Regions from separate parts of the Wenzhouxiangella sp. YN9 genome, predicted to be linked through region 1. Evidence: riboswitches for the same ligand, from Rfam matches in the RefSeq annotation. Region 1 holds a riboswitch; the other holds the start of a gene.
What was found. Region 1 has a riboswitch for cobalamin ahead of ACEWQ0_RS02445 (ribonucleoside-diphosphate reductase subunit alpha). Riboswitches for the same ligand answer to the same signal wherever they lie in the genome.

Region 1 (4,388 bases):
AGGCCGATCTGGTGCCCGGGTTTCAACAGCGCCTGTACGGCGAGGTCTGCCTCGACGGTGTGCAGACGGCGTTGTTCGAAAACAGCGACGCGCCGCCTGGCTGCGCCTTCCATCTGCGCGGCACGCCGCGCGGCATCGTCGATGTGTTCTGCGACGATGGCGCAGGGCAGGTCAGGCTAGACGGTGACGACACGCGTTTCGTCGAGAGCAACGGTCTGTCGCGGCAGCGTCGGGAGCAATTGCTCAACGTGATCGCCGTCGAGCGTCTTCGCGGTCTGCAGCGCCGCCGGCCGCAAAAGCCATGACCCCGCTGGCGCAGGCGATCGAGGCGGCGCAGGCGGACACGCTCGGCTGGCTGCAGACGTTGCTGATTGCCCTCATCCAGGGCCTGACCGAATTTCTTCCCGTCTCCAGCCAGGCGCATCTGGTGCTGTATTCCTGGGTCACCGGCGGTGCTTATCAGGGCCTGGACTTCGACATCATCCTGCATGCCGGGTCGCTGCTCGCCGTGGTGGTGTACTTCCGGCGAGAACTCGTGGCCATGGCGCGCTCCTGGTTCGGGTCGCTGGCCGGGGGCGGTGGTGATCGTGATTCCCGCCTGGCCTGGTGGCTCATCATCGGTACCCTGCCGGCCGTGGTCTTCGGCTTCTTGCTCAAGGATCTGGCCGAAGAAGAGTTGCGCGCGATCTGGATCATGGCCGCATCGCTGGTCGTCTTCGGCCTGGTGCTGGGCTGGGCCGATCTGCGCGGGCGGCGTGAGCACGATGAGCATCAGCTGGGTTTGAAGGGCGTGCTCATCATCGGGTTTGCCCAGGTGCTGGCGCTGATTCCCGGAACCTCGCGCTCGGGTATCACCATCACCGCGGCGTTGTTTCTGGGCCTGACGCGCGAAGCCGCGGCCCGCTTTTCCTTCCTGCTGTCGATCCCGGTGATCACCGGCGCCACCGTGCTGGGGCTGCGCGATCTGTCGGTCGCCGAGCTTTCTGCACCGTGGGCGCTGCTGCTGCTCGGTTTTGTCGTCTCGGCGGTGAGCACCTTCCTCTGCATCCACTATTTCCTGGCGTTCATTCGCCGCATCGGCATGCAGCCGTTTGTTGCCTACCGCGTTGTGCTCGGGCTGGTGCTGCTCGGGCTGGTGTTGCTGTAACCGATTACGACTGTGCTGGGCTGGCGCCGGGCGCGGGCGCGCCTCTGCGCAGAAATCAACCCGGCAGGAATGGGAATGACATTCCTGCCGGGTTGATGACCACCGGCTTCGGCGTTGAAAGCGCCGCCACGCGAGTGTCTGGCCGGGATGGCTCAGAAGCTGAAAACGCGGATGCCCGGGTCCAGCATCTGCGCGGCCATGTCCAGTGGCGTGGCCACGCCCACACCGTCGATCAGGTCTTCCTTGCTGTAGTCGCTGTGGGGCAGATACAGCGCACAGACGTTGGCAGTGGCCCCTTGCTGCAGCAGCCCGCGCATCATCTGGCCCGGGGTGACGTTGTTTGGCCGGAGCGCGGGCGCGTCATATTGCTGCAGCGCCAGATCACCGGCGGTGTCACACAGCAGGATGTTCACCTTGGCGCCTTGCTGAGCCATCGTGCTGGACAGCACCATCGCCATGCCCTGGGTTTGCAAGGATTCGCTGGTCACGATGACCAGCACTTCATCGACCTTCTGTGAATCGGCTGCGTGGGCGCCGATCGAGGCGGCGAAAACCATGGCTGCCGCCACTACTGTCTTGAGCATGTTCATCATCGCGTTGTTCTCCTTGGGGTTGAGGGTGGTTCAGAGCGCCCTGGTGAAAAAACACCAGTCGGTGCAGCCGTAGCCGCTACTGGCTGTTTCCCCTTTCATTGGACATGGTGAGGTCTCCTTGAGTGGGGGACGACCGTGCGGGCCGTGTGCACGTGCGCTGCAAATAAGGGCTTGCCTGCCGTCGCGCTTGAGGGGCACGGGTAATACAGGAATATTAGATTATCATGATACAGCGTTGTCGACTGGGTATCCAATGGATCGGTCATTTATCGCTGACAGCGCTGGCTCATGCCTTCTCGGCAAGCCCCCTTCAGGGTGATCATCGACTGTTTTTCGGGCAAACGATCGAATTCCCTGATGCGCAACATGTTGTGTTGACAGTGCGTCTGTTCCCCATTATCTTGTGCCATGCTGGTACTCGACGGCGGTGCGGAAAGGTTCACCACCGCCCGAGGGTTTAATAGGGAATCCGGTGCAAGTCCGGAACTGCCCCGCAGCGGTAAGCGAAAACGAAATGCAGCATCAGCACTGGGCCGCAGATTGTCCGGGAAGCGCTGCAGAGTAGGTGGCTCCATCGATCAGCATGATCAGGGCACCGCGTTCGCAAGTCCGAAGACCTGCCGGCACGTCGGGTGCAATTGCAAGCTCGCCCGGCGCGGGTAACCGCTTCCGCGGGGAGGCGTGTTGCGCGGGGACTCCATGGCGCCGGGTTGCGGCCTGCCCCGAAGCGACGTTCTCCGAAAGCGGTGTTGCCCACAGGTCCTGCGCGAGGGAGCAGGAGAATGTGCCGCAGCGTCAGTGAACTGAACGTTCCTGCGCGCCGCAAACGGAGTCAAATCATGGATTATTCCGAACTCTCAGCGCAGCCGGAGACGGCTGAGCGCTCTTCTTCCACCCGTGCCTCCTGCGCCAGCGATAAAGCGCATACGCATGACGGCAAGGCGGGCGAGCATCATCACAGCGGGCTGAAAAACATCATCAAGCGTGATGGTCGCGTCGAGCCCTATATTCCCGGCAAGGTCAACGGTTGGGGGCAGTGGGCAGCGGCCAATATCGGCCGGCAAGTCGACTGGTCGGCTGCGGTCATTGACGCCGTCAGCGCCATGCCGGAAACCGCGCCCAGCGCCGAGCTGCAGGAAAAGCTCATCCGCAGCTGCCTCGATCACGACACCTGGTCGTGGTACCTGATGGCCGGGCGCTTGTATGCATCGCATCTGCACAAGACCATTCATGGCTCACGCATCCCGACTCTGGCCGCGCTGCACGAACGCATGGTCGAGGATGGCATCATGAAGCCGCTGGCCTATGATGGGGAAGAGTACGCGCTGGCCAATACATGGATCGATCACAAGCGCGACTATGAGACACCGCACTTTTCGCTGCACTACCTGCGCCGCAAATACAGTTTGCAAAATCGTATTACCGGTCAGGAATATGAAACCCAGCAGTTTGTGTACATGCGCATGGCCATGGCTCTGGCCGAGCATGCGCCTGCCGAAGAGCGCATGGCGCTGGTCGAGCGCTATTATCGCGCCTTTTACCGCAAGCTGATCTCCGCGCCCACGCCCAACTATGTCAACCTTGGAACGCGTCTGCGCGGTTTCGCGTCATGCTGCCTTTATGTCAGCGGTGATACCGAACAGTCGCTTGCCATCGGCGACCACATTGCCTATCGCATGACGGCGGCTTCGGCCGGGATCGGCAGCCACATCATTACCCGCAGCAAGGGCGACCCGGTGCGTGGCGGGGCCATTGAGCACATGGGCAAGCTGCCGTACTTTGCCGCGATGGGCAAGGCCATTCGCGCCAATATGCAGGCCGGTCGCGGCGGCGCCTGCACGACCTATTACTCGGGCTTTGATCCCGAGGCCGAGGTGATTGCTCATTTGCGCAATCCGCGCAGCACCGAAGACCGCAAGAATCGCGATCTGCATTATGCGCTGGTCACCAACCGCCTGTTTGCCGCCCGGGCGGCGCGCAATGAGCGCGCGTTTTCCTTCAACGTGCACAATGCACCCACGCTGACCGAGCTGTTCTTCAGCGGTGATGCCAAGGGCTTTGCCCGCGAGTATGCCCGTCTGGAGCGGGATGAGTCATTCGAAAAACAATGGTTCAGCCCGCGTGATCTGGTTCTGACCGCGCTCAACGAGGCGCTTGAAACCGGCGTGGCGTATCTGGTCAACATCGACGAGATCAATCGCCATACGCCGTTCAAGGAGCCGATTCATTCAAGCAACCTGTGTCTGGAGATCTGTGAGCCCAACCGCCCTTATCAGGACATGCGCGACCTCTACAGCAGTGAAGAGGTCGGGCGTATCACCGTGGCCGACGAGCACGGCGGCGCGCATTATTTCAACTTCAATCAGGAACTGAGGCTGTCTTGTGGACGCAGGGTGTTTGCCGGAGAGCTCGAGGCCGGGGATCAGCTGGCGGGCAAGCGCCGTGGCAGTCGTGCCGAATGTGCCGGCATCAAGGTGGCTGGCGTGCTTGAAAGCTACCCGGAGCCCGAGGTGGCTCTGTGTTCGCTGGGCGCCATTGCGCTGGACAACTTGCCCGACGGCGATGACGAGGCCTATCAGGAGGCGATGTATCTGACGCTCAAGATGATCGACTACTGTATCGATCATGCCGACTACGTTTTGCCTCAT
Region 2 (4,388 bases), on a different contig from region 1:
GCTTCTTCGGCATGATCATTCCGAAGGAGTTCGGCGGCCTGGGCTTCTCGGCCACCGCCCACCGCGCCGTGCTCGAGAAAGTGGCCGGTGTGTCGCCGATGGTCGGCTCGATCGTGGCCGTACCCAACTCCCTGGGCCCGGCCGAACTGCTGCTGCACTACGGCAGCGACGAGCAGAAAAACCACTACCTCCCGCGCCTGGCCTCGGGCGAAGAAATTCCCTGTTTCGGCCTGACCAGCACGGTCGCCGGTTCAGATGCCACCTCGATTGCCGACTACGGGGTGGTCTGCAAGGGTAACTACAAGGGTGAGGAAGTCCTCGGCATCAAGCTCAACTTCGAAAAGCGCTACATCACGCTCGCCCCAGTAGCAACCGTGGTCGGCCTGGCCTTCCGTTTGTACGATCCCGACGGCCTGATTGGCGATCGCGAGGACATCGGCATTTCCGTGGCGCTCCTGCCGGCTGACACCGAGGGCGTTGACATCGGCCGGCGCCACATGCCGCTCAACGTGCCCTTCCCCAACGGCCCGATCCGCGGCAAGGACGTGTTCATACCGCTCGACCACCTGCTGGGCGGCGTCGAGCACGCCGGCAACGGCTGGCGCATGGTCATCGAGTCGCTGTCGGTCGGTCGCGCCATCTCGCTGCCGTCATCAACCTCCGGCGGCTCCAAGGCCGCGGCGCTGGTCACTGGCGCCTACGCGCGCATCCGCAAGCAGTTCAACCTGCCCATCGGCCGCTTTGAAGGTATCGAGGAGGCGCTGGCCCGCATTGCCGGCCACACCTATGCGATCAGCGCGCTGTCGCGCCAGACCGCCTCGGCCATCGACGATGGCGAGCGCCCGTCCGTACCCGGCGCCATTGCCAAATACCACGCCACCGAATACGGGCGCGACATTGTCAAGGATGCCATGGACATCCACGGCGGCAAGGGCATCATTCTGGGCCCGAAGAATTATCTGGGCCGCGCCTGGCAGGGCGCGCCGATCTGGATCACGGTCGAAGGCGCGAACATCCTCACGCGCTCGCTGATGATCTTCGGCCAGGGCGCCATCCGCTGCCATCCCTACGTGCTCAAGGAGCTCAAGGCGCTCGAGATCGAAGACGAAGACGAGCGCCTGATCGAATTCGACAAACTGCTGTTCAGCCATGTTGGCCATTCGATCTCGAACGCCGTGCGCGCGTTCGTGCTGGGCCTGAGCTTTGCCCGCTTTGCGGTCGTCCCCGGCGACCGGCGCACCCGCAAGTACTACCGCAAGCTCAGCCGCTACAGCGCCGCCTTTGCCTTCCTGGCGGATATCGCCATGCTCACTTACGGCGGCAAGCTGAAAATGAAGGAGAAAATCTCCGGACGGCTGGGCGACGCCCTGAGCCATCTCTACATCTGCTCGTCCATGCTGCGTCGCTTCGAACACGACGGCCGCCCGGCCGCCGATCAGCCGATCCTGGCCTGGGCCTTTCACGACGCCATCTTCAAGATTCAACAGGCCATGTACGGCGTGGTCGACAACTACCCCATGGCTTGGGCGCGCCCGTTTCTGCGCCTGATCATCTTCCCCTTCGGCCGTGTCGAGCGTCCGCCCAACGACCGCCTGGGGCACAAGGTCGCCGCGCTGCTGCTGTCACCATCCGAGACGCGCGACCGCCTGGCCCGCGGCATCTACAAGACCAATCGTGAAGGCCACTGGCTGGGCGTGCTCGAAGCACTGCTGCCGGATGTGATCGCAGCCGAACCGGTCGAGCGCAAGTTCTCCAAGGCGCTGCGGGCAGGCGAAATCGAGGGCTACACCTTCGAGCAGCAGCTCGAACAGGCTCGCGACAAGAAGCTGCTTGCCGACAAGGAGATCGAAGTGCTCACCGACCTGCGCAAGCGCGTCCTCGAAGTGATCAGCGTCGACGACTTCGATCTGGCCGAACTGCAGGCCGGCCTGACCGACAAGTGCGAGGCCATCCGCGACCAGCACGAAACCGACGCCAGCTGAGGCCTGCCAGTCCGCGTCACCGCTTACCGGCCCCACACCGGTGCCGGCACTGCGTTATAATCCTGATCGCCGGTCGGCGCTGCCGCCGGCTTTCTTTTTGCCAAATCGCAGTGAGTTTTCGGGAAGCCGGTGCAAGTCCGGAACTGCCCCCGCAACTGTAACCGGCATTGACGCGCAGGCGTTGATGTTGCTGGATAAATCCACTCCGCCGAAAGGAATGGGGGAAGGATCCAGCCTGGGCCCGCCACAGCCGGCCACCGGAAGTCAGGAGACCGGGCTCGCTGCATCAGTCTGAACTTCCGGGTTGCGGCGGGCGACCGGTGTCGACGACAGTCATTTTCCTTCGCTGTCGGTGGCGCTGCCCTGCCACCCACCCGGCTTGATGCGCGGGTGAGCGCAAGGAGCACACATGCAACGCACCACCTTGAGCGTGCTGGCGAGCGCCGGCATGCTGATCTCGAGCGGCCTTTCTGCCGCCGACTCAACCTTTGATGGCGATACCGTCCAGGTCACGGCGACGCGAACGCAGCAGTCGATCGACGCCTCTCTGGCGGCTGTTTCCGTGATCACTCGTGACGACATCGAGCGCATACAGGCGCCGGATCTGCTGGAGCTGCTGCGGCTTCAGGCCGGCATCGACGTCGCCCGCAGCGGCGGCCCCGGGGGGCAAACCAGCCTGTTCATGCGCGGGAGCAACTCCAACCACGTGCTCGTGCTCGTCGACGGCGTGCGCGTGAGCGCAGCGGGTTCAGGCGGCTTCACCTGGGAGATTCTCGATCCGTCCATCATCGAGCGCATCGAAATCGTGCGCGGGCCGCGCGCGGCGCGCTGGGGCTCGGACGCCATCGGGGGCGTCATTCAGATCTTCACCCGCCTGCCCGATGGCGGCGGCGCACGCGCCGCCTACGGTCGCTATGATGATCGACAGCTGGCCGCGCAGGTCGGCAACGGATTCATCGGCTTCAACGCTTCGGCTCGTCGCACCAACGGTTTCTCGGCCCAGAATCCCTCCGGCCCCTCCTATGACCCCGACAATGACGGTTTCGAAAACCTGAGCTTCAGCGCCCGCGGCGACCACCCGCTCGGTGACGGCCAGCTCAACTGGTCAGCGCGTGCCGCCAGCGGTGACGTCGAGTTTGATCAGGGCGAAACCGATTTCCTCAACTACGCCCTGAGCGGCAGCTACCGACGGGCCACCCGCGGCCCGTGGACGTGGGAAGGCTCGGCCGCCTTCTATCACGACAACATGGAAACCGATAACGGCTTCAGCATCGCAGACGCCGTCACCCGCCGTGTGCAGGCCGGCTTTCAGGCCGAACGCGGCGTCGGCAGCGGCACCTGGCTGCTCGGCGTCGATGCCTGGCAGGTCGATGGCGACACCGACGACTCATTCGACGAAAGCCGCGACAACGTCGGCATCTGGACCGGCCTGGACGGCGGCGACCGACAGCTTTCATGGGAGGCCGCCCTGCGCGCCGACCACGACAGCCAGTTCGGCTCGGCGCTGACCGGCAACCTGGCCGGCGGCTGGCGCTTCACCGAAAGCCTGCGGCTTTCGGCCAGCCTGGGCCGGGCCTTCCGCGCGCCGACCTTCAGCCAGCTGTACTCGCCCGGATTTGCCGGCCAGTACGCGGGCAACCCCGACCTTGACCCTGAAACCTCGCTCAGCGGCGAAGTCGGCCTGGACTGGTCCGGCCCGGGTGGCCACGGCCTGAGCCTGAGCCTGTACCAGAGTGAAATCGACGACCTGATTGCCTTCACCGGCGTCGACTTCGAGGCCGTCAACGTCGAAAAGGCACGCATCCGCGGCGCCGAGCTGGGCTACCGTTGGACCACCCGCCAGTGGCGGGCAGAATCCAACCTGACCTGGCAAGATGCCGTCAACCGCTCTCAGCACACCGACCTGCTCCGGCGCGCCGACTTCAAGGGTTCGCTGACCCTCGATCGCACCTTCACCAACGGCGGCTGGATCGGCGGCGAAGTCGTCCACGTCGGCAAGCGCCCGGACTTCGGCGTCGAACTGCCCAGCCACACCCTCGTCCACCTGCGCGCCGGCTGGCCGCTGGGCGCGGGCCTGAGCCTGGAAGGCAGAATCGAGAACCTGACCGACAAGAAGTACGAACCGATCGCCGGCTACAACGCCGCCCGCCGCGCCGCCTTCGTGGCCGTTCGCTGGCAGACGCCTTAGCATATTCGCTACCGGCGACGACAGAACCCGCCGAGCTCAGCTCGGCGGGTTGCAAGGCGCCACGCACCTCGATTAAAGACCCCATCAAAAGAACCCGACTCATCGTACAACCCCAGGCGAGCTACGATCCTGGTGAACGATCAACCGATTGGGTTCGATGACCAGCCATCGCTGATGCGGATGATGCCGCTCAAAGGCTTGCTCAGCATGTCGATCGG

Region 2: another riboswitch for cobalamin. It lies ahead of ACEWQ0_RS12725 (TonB-dependent receptor domain-containing protein); the one in region 1 lies ahead of ACEWQ0_RS02445 (ribonucleoside-diphosphate reductase subunit alpha).

The regions. Positions count from the first base shown of each region.
Region 1 is NZ_JBJNIP010000055.1:95,751-100,138, reverse strand. It holds gene ACEWQ0_RS02460 (LTA synthase family protein) at 1-305, shown strand, start outside; gene ACEWQ0_RS02455 (undecaprenyl-diphosphate phosphatase) at 302-1,147, shown strand; gene ACEWQ0_RS02450 (DsrE family protein) at 1,300-1,740, opposite strand; cobalamin riboswitch at 2,136-2,379, shown strand; gene ACEWQ0_RS02445 (ribonucleoside-diphosphate reductase subunit alpha) at 2,580-4,388, shown strand, end outside.
Region 2 is NZ_JBJNIP010000115.1:155,328-159,715, reverse strand. It holds gene ACEWQ0_RS12730 (acyl-CoA dehydrogenase) at 1-1,982, shown strand, start outside; cobalamin riboswitch at 2,053-2,277, shown strand; gene ACEWQ0_RS12725 (TonB-dependent receptor domain-containing protein) at 2,392-4,170, shown strand.